Regions from separate parts of the Mesorhizobium sp. WSM1386 genome, predicted to be linked through region 3. Evidence: riboswitches for the same ligand, from Rfam matches in the RefSeq annotation. Region 3 holds a riboswitch; each other region holds the start of a gene.
What was found. A riboswitch is a leader RNA that binds a small molecule or an ion and turns the genes downstream of it on or off. The one in region 3 is predicted to bind cobalamin.
Positions count from the first base shown of each region.

Region 1: it holds a riboswitch for cobalamin, as region 3 does, so the genes downstream of both, AC0NIH_RS17320 (CbtB domain-containing protein) here and AC0NIH_RS01825 (aromatic ring-hydroxylating oxygenase subunit alpha) in region 3, are expected to answer to the same signal.
Region 2: it holds a riboswitch for cobalamin, as region 3 does, so the genes downstream of both, metE (5-methyltetrahydropteroyltriglutamate--homocysteine S-methyltransferase) here and AC0NIH_RS01825 (aromatic ring-hydroxylating oxygenase subunit alpha) in region 3, are expected to answer to the same signal.
Region 4: it holds a riboswitch for cobalamin, as region 3 does, so the genes downstream of both, AC0NIH_RS17120 (DUF1636 family protein) here and AC0NIH_RS01825 (aromatic ring-hydroxylating oxygenase subunit alpha) in region 3, are expected to answer to the same signal.

Region 1 covers NZ_CM148373.1:3,526,768-3,528,960, forward strand. The annotation lists gene AC0NIH_RS17315 (aromatic ring-hydroxylating oxygenase subunit alpha) at 1-704, opposite strand, end outside; cobalamin riboswitch at 848-1,045, shown strand; gene AC0NIH_RS17320 (CbtB domain-containing protein) at 1,082-1,261, shown strand; gene AC0NIH_RS17325 (CbtA family protein) at 1,277-2,077, shown strand; gene cobU (bifunctional adenosylcobinamide kinase/adenosylcobinamide-phosphate guanylyltransferase) at 2,070-2,193, shown strand, end outside.
Region 2 covers NZ_CM148373.1:6,433,163-6,435,355, forward strand. The annotation lists partial or broken gene AC0NIH_RS31375 (adenosine kinase) at 1-611, shown strand, start outside; cobalamin riboswitch at 997-1,195, shown strand; partial or broken gene metE (5-methyltetrahydropteroyltriglutamate--homocysteine S-methyltransferase) at 1,286-2,193, shown strand, end outside.
Region 3 covers NZ_CM148373.1:391,986-394,178, reverse strand. The annotation lists gene AC0NIH_RS01825 (aromatic ring-hydroxylating oxygenase subunit alpha) at 1-859, opposite strand, end outside; cobalamin riboswitch at 974-1,175, opposite strand; gene AC0NIH_RS01820 (DUF680 domain-containing protein) at 1,668-1,883, shown strand; gene AC0NIH_RS01815 (DUF680 domain-containing protein) at 1,955-2,152, shown strand.
Region 4 covers NZ_CM148373.1:3,483,153-3,485,345, forward strand. The annotation lists gene cobW (cobalamin biosynthesis protein CobW) at 1-1,051, opposite strand, end outside; gene AC0NIH_RS17120 (DUF1636 family protein) at 1,054-1,482, opposite strand; cobalamin riboswitch at 1,523-1,729, opposite strand; gene AC0NIH_RS17125 (winged helix-turn-helix domain-containing protein) at 1,759-2,193, opposite strand, start outside.

The sequences.
Region 1 (2,193 bases), 3.1 Mb from region 3:
GACAGGTCCTTGTGAACGCCGGGGCAGTGCAGGCATTCGTTGAAGTTTTCCCAAAAAATCTTCCAGTTGCAGTTCATCACCTTGCGCAGCACATGGCCTGATACAAGCGTTTCCAGCGGCCAATTGCCGAGATCGCCGGAGGCGGGATCGAAGGAGGCCTGCGCCGAGCCCGCCGCGCCCTCCTGCAAATTCGCGTCCTCCTGCAAATTCGCGTCCTCTTGCAAATTGAAGAACACGAAGCCGCGCCACACCGAGAGCGCGACGCGATAGAGCGGATGGTCGGCCTTGTCGAAGCCTTCGGGCAGCGATTTCGATGGCACGTGCACGAGGTCGCCGCGCAGCGAATAGGACCAGGCATGATAGGGGCAAGTGATCAGCCGCGCCTTCAGCCGGCCTTCGCTTTCCTGGCACAGCTGCGAGCCGCGATGCCGGCAGGTGTTGTGGAAGGCGCGCAGTTCGCCGGTCTCGTCGCGCAGCACGACGATTTCCTGCGTGCCGACGCGGAAGGTGCGGAAAGCCAGCGGTTGGGCGAGATCGGCTTCCCGGCAGACGAGCAGCCAGCGTCGATACCAGATCGCATCGAAGTCGCGCTGATAGCTCTCGTCGTCCCAATAGTCCGATGACGGCAACGTCGCTTCAGCCCGGGTCAGGCCGTTGTAGCGATCGCGGTCGCTGGCATTGGGCTGCAGGGCTGGGGGCTGCATGGCTGGCTTCCTGTGAAGTGGCCAGCCGACACCCGGCCGGGATAATTGTCAATTGTAGTGCCGAGAACGGCCGATGCCGCCGGCATGGCGCAATCGCGCTGGTTGCCGGCGGAATTTGGTTTGCCGCGTGTCGTGATTTTCCGTATAGTCACGCTGTCGTCGGTTCCGTTTTGGAGCCAAGAGGGAATGCGGTGCGGGCTCAATTGTTGCCCAATGCCGTGGCTGCCCCCGCAACTGTGTGCGGTAGTCCTCTCCATATGCCACTGAAGATTTTTCTTCGGGAAGGTGGAGAAGGGCGCTGATCCGCGAGCCAGGAGACCTGCCGGCGACAGGAAACTGACTTCGATGCCCTCGGGTGGAGGGTGAAAGGACAAGACATGAATACTGCTTCCGTCTCCCTCGGCGCCTCGGTCTCCTCGCAGTCGCGCTTCATGCAGCTCGCGCTAGCCGCGCTGCTCGGCATCTTCGTCGTCGGCTTTGTCGGCTTCTCGCATATCGATGCGGTCCACAATGCCGCCCACGACTATCGTCATTCGATGGGGTTTCCCTGCCACTGACGAGGATTTGACATCATGAACCTGTTTCGCAACGTCGTGTTCATCGCGGCGATCGCAGGGCTTGTGGCCGGCGTCGTTCTCGCCTGCATGCAGGCCTATGCCACCGTGCCGCTTATCCTCAAGGCCGAAGTCTACGAGCAGGCCGGTGGCGGCCACCATCATGACCAGGCCGCGCCCATTGCCGCGGATACCAATGCCATGAGCACCGCCGCACCGGCGGGACATGCCATGAGCTCCGCCGCGCCGGCGCCGGCCGAAGCCGCCGCTCCGGCGGAAGACGAAGGCTGGGCGCCGGCCGATGGTTTCGAGCGTTTCGGCTTCAGCGTGCTTGCCAACATCGTCACCGGCATCGGCTTCGCGCTGGTCCTGGTCGCGGTCTCGGAATTCGCGGGCGGCATCGGCAATTGGCGCCAGGGTGTGTTCTGGGGCCTGGCAGGGTTTGCCGTGTTCACGCTGGCACCTGGCCTCGGCCTGCCGCCGGAACTGCCGGCGATGCCGGCGGCCGAGTTGCTGCCGCGCCAGATTTGGTGGGTCTCGACGGTGGCGGCCACGGCGATCGGTCTTGGGCTGATCGCCTTCCGCAAATCGCTGCCGCTCGCGATCCTTGGCGTGGTTTTGATCGTCGCCCCGCATATGGTCGGCGCGCCGCAGCCAGACAGTTTCGAGACGCCGATTCCCGAGGGCCTGCACCACCAATTCGTGGTGGCGGTGACCGTGACCGATCTGGTGTTCTGGCTGGTGCTCGGCGCGGTCGTCGGCGTGGTGCGCGGCCGCTTCACGGGCGCTGCGAGCAGCCTGCGCGACAGCTTTGCCTGATCGCGGCAAGCTGACTTTCATCATTGGTGGCGCGCGCTCCGGCAAGAGCGCGCACGCCGAGACCCTGGCGACGGCGTTGCCCTCGCCATGGACCTATATCGCCACGGCTGAAGCCT
Region 2 (2,193 bases), 690 kb from region 3:
AACACCTATCTCGGCGCCTGCGTCGAGCTCGGGCCGGAGGACGTCGAGGCCGACAAGGCGTCTGGCGCCAAGGTCACCTATTTCGAGGGCTATCTGTGGGATCCGCCGCGCGCCAAGGAAGCGATCCGGCAGACGGCCAGGCTGGCGCACGCGGCAAACCGCGAAGTGTCGATGACACTTTCGGATTCGTTCTGCGTCGACCGCTACCCCGACGAATTCCTCGAGTTGATGCGCTCGGGCACGGTCGATATCGTCTTTGCCAACAGCCACGAGATCAAGTCGCTCTACCAGACATCGTCGTTCGACGAGGCGCTGGCGCAGATCCGCAAGGATTGCCGGATCGCCGCCGTGACGCGGTCCGAGAAAGGCTCCGTCATCGTGCGCGGCGACGAGACCGTGGTCATCAAGGCCCCGCCATCAAGGAGCTGGTCGACACGACCGGCGCCGGCGACCTCTACGCCGCCGGCTTCCTGCATGGCTACACGCAAGGCCGCGACCTCAAGACCTGCGGCGACCTTGGCTCACTGGCGGCCGGATTGGTGATCCAGCAGATCGGCCCCAGGCCCCGGCAGAATTTGCGCCGCGAGGCTGAACAGGCGGGGCTGTTGTAGGGCAATATTTCGGCCACATATTGCCCACCCCTCCCCCTGTGCAGGCTGTCCAGACGAGCGCGTGTAAATCGAACGCGTACCAGTCCGAGAAGGAGGCCGGTTTTCTCTAAATTTCTGATTGTTGAGGCTCAGGAACACTGTCGCACTTCGGGCCAGTACTGCCGTCCGATCATGAATGGCCCACACGCGCCATTTTTTGACGAAGTCGTTTTGAGACGGGATCGTACAAAACGCAGATTCGGGAGCCAAAGTCTGCACACGCGAGAGTTCGCGCAGAGGCTCAGCTGGACGGCGACATGGAACTTGGAAACACGCCGCAGGCGAACAATTCACATAAGCACATAAACATTTCTTTATGCGTCATTGACAACAATGCGAGCGGCTGCGATTGTCGGCGTGTCGTGGTTCTTCGCAAGGCGTTGCCCCTGCGGAACTAAGAGGGAAGCCGGTGCAATGCCGGCGCTGCCCCCGCAACTGTAAGCGGCGAGCCAACCCACCAATGTCACTGGGGCGAACTGCCCCGGGAAGACGGGCAGAGGCTGTGACCCGCGAGCCAGGAGACCTGCCACGGTAACAACGTCCACGGGCGGGGTGTCTGGTGGCCGCGGCAGCTCGGCGTTGAGGCCGGACTGTCAGCGCCTTCCTTGTCCCCGCCCCAACCATCGGGGTATGGAATGAATGTCTCCCAGCAAGTTCCCACAGCAACGCTTGGCGTGCCGCGTATCGGTCGCCGGCGAGAACTGAAATTCGCGCTCGAAAGCTACTGGTCCGGAAAATCTTCTGCTACCAGCCTTCTGGCGACGGCAAAGGCGCTCCGTGCAGCCAGCTGGAACGAGCAGCACGACCGCGGCGTGTCAAAAATCCCGTCGAACGATTTCTCACTGTATGACCATGTGCTCGACACGGCAGCAATGGTCGGCGCCGTGCCAGCTCGTTACGGCTGGACGGGCGGCGAGGTCCCGCTTGACAACTACTTCGCGATGGCGCGCGGCACGCAAGGCGATAGCGCGGGTTGCGGACACGCCAGTCACGGGCATGCAGTTCAGGGGCAGCGCGTGACCGCAATGGAAATGACCAAATGGTTCGACACGAACTACCACTACATCGTGCCGGAACTGGCGGACGATCAGACATTCGCCCTCTCGTCGACCAAACCAGTCGATCACTTTCTGGAGGCAAAAGAGCTCGGCATCCATACACGCCCGGTCATCCTTGGACCGGTGACCTTCCTGAAGCTGGCGAAGTCTCCCGACCAGGGCTTTAATCCCATAGCGCTGCTACCGCGCCTGCTGCCGGTCTACGAGCAACTCCTGCAGAGGCTGGAGCTCTCGGGGGCCGACTGGGTGCAGATTGATGAGCCGGCGCTTGTGCTCGATCTCAACCCGAACGAACGAGCTGCCTTCAAATTCACCTACGGGCAGCTGTCTAAAGCCGCGCCCAAGTTAAAAATTATGCTGGCTACCTATTTCGGGCCGCTGGGAGACAATCTCGAGACCGCGCTTTCACTGCGCCTGGCGGGCCTACATCTCGACCTCGTGCGCGCTCCCGAGCAGTTGGAGACGGTTGGTCGGCTCGCACCAAA
Region 3 (2,193 bases):
CGTTGTCGGAGAGGTTCTTCCTCACCGCCCGCTTGCCACTCATCGTGTAGCTGACGGCATCGCGCAGCAGCGGCGCGCGGGTGGCGCGATACTGTCCGGCCGGATCGATGCGGAACTTGCTCGGCAGGCCGGCCGCCTCGCATTTTGCCCAGTGCGCCAGCATCTCCGGATCGCTGTCGGCGCCCTGCACGCCGGTCACGGTCGGTGCTTCCGGGAACGTCTTGCACAATTCCGGGTGATTGCCCGCGCAATGATAGCACTCGCGGTTGTTTTCCCAGACGAGCTTCCAATTGCCCTTCTCGATGATCGTGCTCTCGAAGGCGATCTTCGCCTCGCCGAGCCGGTGCGGCTTGAGGTAGGGTTCGATTATCGCCCACATCGGCGCGAAGTCGGCCGGCTCCTTGCCCAGGCAGATGAAGATATAGCCGGCGACGCTTTCGCAGGCGACCGGCTTCAGCCCGAACTGGCTCTTGTCGAAACCCTCGGCCATCTGGCGGGCGAACAGCAGGCGGCCGTCCAGCTCATAGGTCCACTGGTGATAGGGACAGACCAGTTTGGCGGCCACGCCCTTCTCGGTGTTGCAGACGCGGCTGCCGCGGTGGCGGCAGGAATTGTGGAAGGCGTTGATCTTGCCCTGCTGATCGCGCACCAGCACGACCGGATAGTCGCCGATCTGCACGGTGATGAAGCTGCCTGGCTTGGGCAGCTCGCAATCATGGCCGATGAACAGCCAATCGCGATACCAGATCAGCTCCATGTCGAGCTTGAAGTAGTCCGGATCGGTGTAAAAGGGCTGTTCCAGCGAAAAGCCCTGTCTGCGGCTGTTCAAGAGCCTCAGCATGTCGTTGCGAGCATCCATGTCCTGTCCTCATATCCAAGGACTGAACTGGTGGTGATGGAGGAAGGATCGGACGCAGGCCGGCGCCAGCCGGGCATGCATCATCCGCCCCTTGACCGCCCACCGCGATCAGTCGAGTTCTAGCAATCTCGGGCTGGTTTCCGGGCTCTGGAGTCGTCCTTGCGGACCATCGCGACACCTTCCCAGGCTTTCGCCCAGTGGTCTCCCGTTGCGACTTGAACTCCACCACCGTTGCGGGGGCAGCGCCGGATTCTGACCGGCTTCCCAATTCTCCACTCCGTCGTCACGAAGCGGCACCTGAGATGGCGTGATCTAATCACGGCATGCATCGCGGCGTCGGCATGAAAACGACATCGCATCCATGCGGCGCGACACGCATGCAAGATCGTCCCTACAATGATCGCGACCGTTGCAGCCGGCTCGTTGCCAGCACCCCAAACGTTGTTTTTCGAGCCTTGGCCGGAGCCAAAAAAGGTTAACAGTTTCGAAAAGTGACTATTAGCGGAGTCTAAAATCGAACCGAACGGTTCGTTTCTGTTGACGGTGCGTGCAGGACGTTGTGAACGCTGGGCCTCCGACACAGTTGGTGATAGCTCCCTTGATCTTATCTAACCAATTGATATCAAAAAGAAAAACATTGATGTGGAAGCCGTTGGTACAATTTCAAGTGGTGGATTCATGGTCCACGCGGAACAACTTCGTGATTGGAAACGGCCATCTGGCTTTCCCACATCCGCCCTGTCCGAACGACGCGATTTCATCCCAAGACACGCCGCTAGACGGACGGAAAAATACTGGAGTACCCAAAATGAAAAAGATTGTTCTCACTGCCGCCGCCCTTCTGGCCATTTCCGGCAGCGCCTTCGCTGGTAGCGACCATTATAGTTCGGACCATTACGGTTCAAATGCGACCCCTGCAGCCACTGCCGTCGACAGCTCGTACACCGCTTCGGTCAAGAAGTCGGAACCGGCTGCTCAGACGCCTGTCCAGGGTGCCGACCACAACCTCTTCGGTAACCACTAACCGCCGGTTGACGGCTGCTTGCCCGCCGTCCTGGCGAACTCAAAAATTCATCAAAATTCAGGAGACTTGAAATGAAGAAGATCATCCTTGCTGCCGCCGCCGTCCTGGCCATTTCGGGCAGCGCTCTCGCCGGCAGCGACAACTATGGCGCCAACCAGCCTGCCGTGACTTCGACCGACAATTCGTACACGGCTTCGACCAAGAAGTCGGAACCGGCTGACCAGAAGCCTGTCGTCGGCGCCGACCACAACCTCTTCGGCAACAATTAAAGCCGACCCGACAATGGCGGGTTTGCCTGCCATGCCGTGGA
Region 4 (2,193 bases), 3.1 Mb from region 3:
AGCCGGCGAGTATGCGTTCGATCGCCGGGCGGTTCAGCCCCTTGAGACCGATGACGACGAGGCGCGAACGACGATCGTCCTCAGCCGTCCAGGCGCGGTCATAGTAATGATTGACGCGCGGCCCGACGGCTTGGAGCAAGAGCCGCATCGGCTTGCCGCCGACCTCGACGAAGCCTTTGACGCGCAGGACGTTTTCCTGTTCGGCGGCGTTGGCGACGCGCTTTGCCAGCTCGTCGGGATTGGCGATCGAGGGAATGTCGACGATGAAGGTGTCGAAGTCGTCATGCTCGTGGTCGAACGCACCGTCATGATGGGACTTGCGGTTCTCGATGTCGTCCTCGACTGCGAGACCGAGGCCGAGCAGCACGGAGGGATCGACCTTGCCATGCGAGGTCGGCACGATCTTCACGGCGCGGGCGGAGTGTTCGTTGATGATGGCGTTGGCGCGGGCTGAGCCTGCGGCGTCCATCAGGTCGCTCTTCGACAGGATGATCAGGTCGGCGCAGGCGATCTGGTCCTCGAACACTTCCTCGACCGGGTCGTCATGGTCGAGGCTCTCATCCTGAGCGCGCTGCGCCTGCAGCGCGTCCATGTCGTTGGCGACGCGGCCTTCGGCCAGCGCCGGGCCATCGACCACGGCGATGACGCCGTCGACCGTGACGCGGCTTTTCACCGTCGGCCACTGGAAGGCCTGGACCAGCGGCTTGGGCAGAGCCAGGCCCGAGGTCTCGATCAGGATGTGGTCGACCTTCGGCGTCAGCGCCAGGATCTGGTCGAGCGCCGGCACGAAATCGTCGGCGACGGTGCAGCAGATGCAGCCATTGGCCAATTCGACGATGTTTTCCTCCGGACAGGTGTCGATGCCGCAGCCCTTCAAAATCTCGCCGTCGATGCCGATGTCGCCGAACTCGTTGACGATGATGGCAATGCGTTTGCCGCCGGCGTTTTCCAGGAGATGGCGGACCAGTGTCGTCTTGCCCGCGCCGAGAAAGCCGGTGACGACGGTGCAGGGAACGCGAGAAAGGTTGGCGGACGAATCTGGAGCAGTCATGGTCAGTCCTTCAGCATGTCGAGAGGAGGGATGCGGGCAACGAGGCCACCCTTGAGGCTATCGGGCCGGCCACGCCACGGGATGAGGCCGTCGGTCGAAGTGGCGAAGAGCTTTGCGCCGGCGACAAGGTCGGCGCCGCTGGCCGTGGTCAGGTCGCCGATGACATAGCTCCAGCAGCCATCGCGCAGGATCGCGGCGCTCAGCCGGCGCTTGCAATTGCCGAGGCATTCGACGGTGCGGACGCAGATATCTTCGCCCGAGGCGGCGTTGCGCGTATCCTCAGCCAGCAGTTCGCCGGCGCGGGGATGGGCGTCGGAGCCGGTTTCGTCACGGCACGAGGCACAGATGATCACGGTGACGCCGGACAAGGCATCGCTGTCGGCGGACGAATTGTCCGCTGTGCCAGCCGAAAAACTGCTGTTCTGGTCCAAAAAACCGGGCTCCTTGCCCGGAAACCCGCCGGGCGATCGGATTATGTTGTCGCAGACGGCAGGTCTCCTGGCTCGCGGGTCATCGCCTTGGTTAGCCGCCTTCCCGGGAATTCCCAGTGGCTTTCGGCCTTGGCTCGTCGCTTACAGTTGCGGGGACAGCCGCGGATTTGAGATTTTTTCATCCCGCACCGCATTCCCTCTTAGCCCCTCTCATTGAAGAGAAGAGACCGTCTGGAGCGGATTTAGGCTGTTGCGGGCAGGACTGTCAACGCGGGCCTACGACATGGCGATGTCGGCAAGTGACGGTCCGAGGTCGCCAGCGGGCGTCACTTCCATGCGCTCAAGCCCGAGCCAGCCCTGCATTTGCTTCAATTCCTCGAAAAGCTGGGCGGCGGTTTCAGGCGGTGCGCCAGCTTCGGCATAGGCTGCGTGGACGCGTAGCACACTCGCCGGCCGATCGGCCTTGAGATCGACGCGCGCTACAATCCTGTCGCCGAGCAGGAACGGCAGGACGTAATAGCCGTATTGGCGCTTTTCGGCCGGCGTGTAGATCTCGATACGGTAGTGGAAATCGAACAGCCGCTCCGAGCGCGAGCGTTCGAAGACCACGGGATCGAACGGGGCCAGCAAGGCACGGGCGTCGATTTTCCTGGGCAGACGCGCATCCTTGTGCAGGTAAGCGGGCTTATCCCAGCCTTCGACGCGCACCGG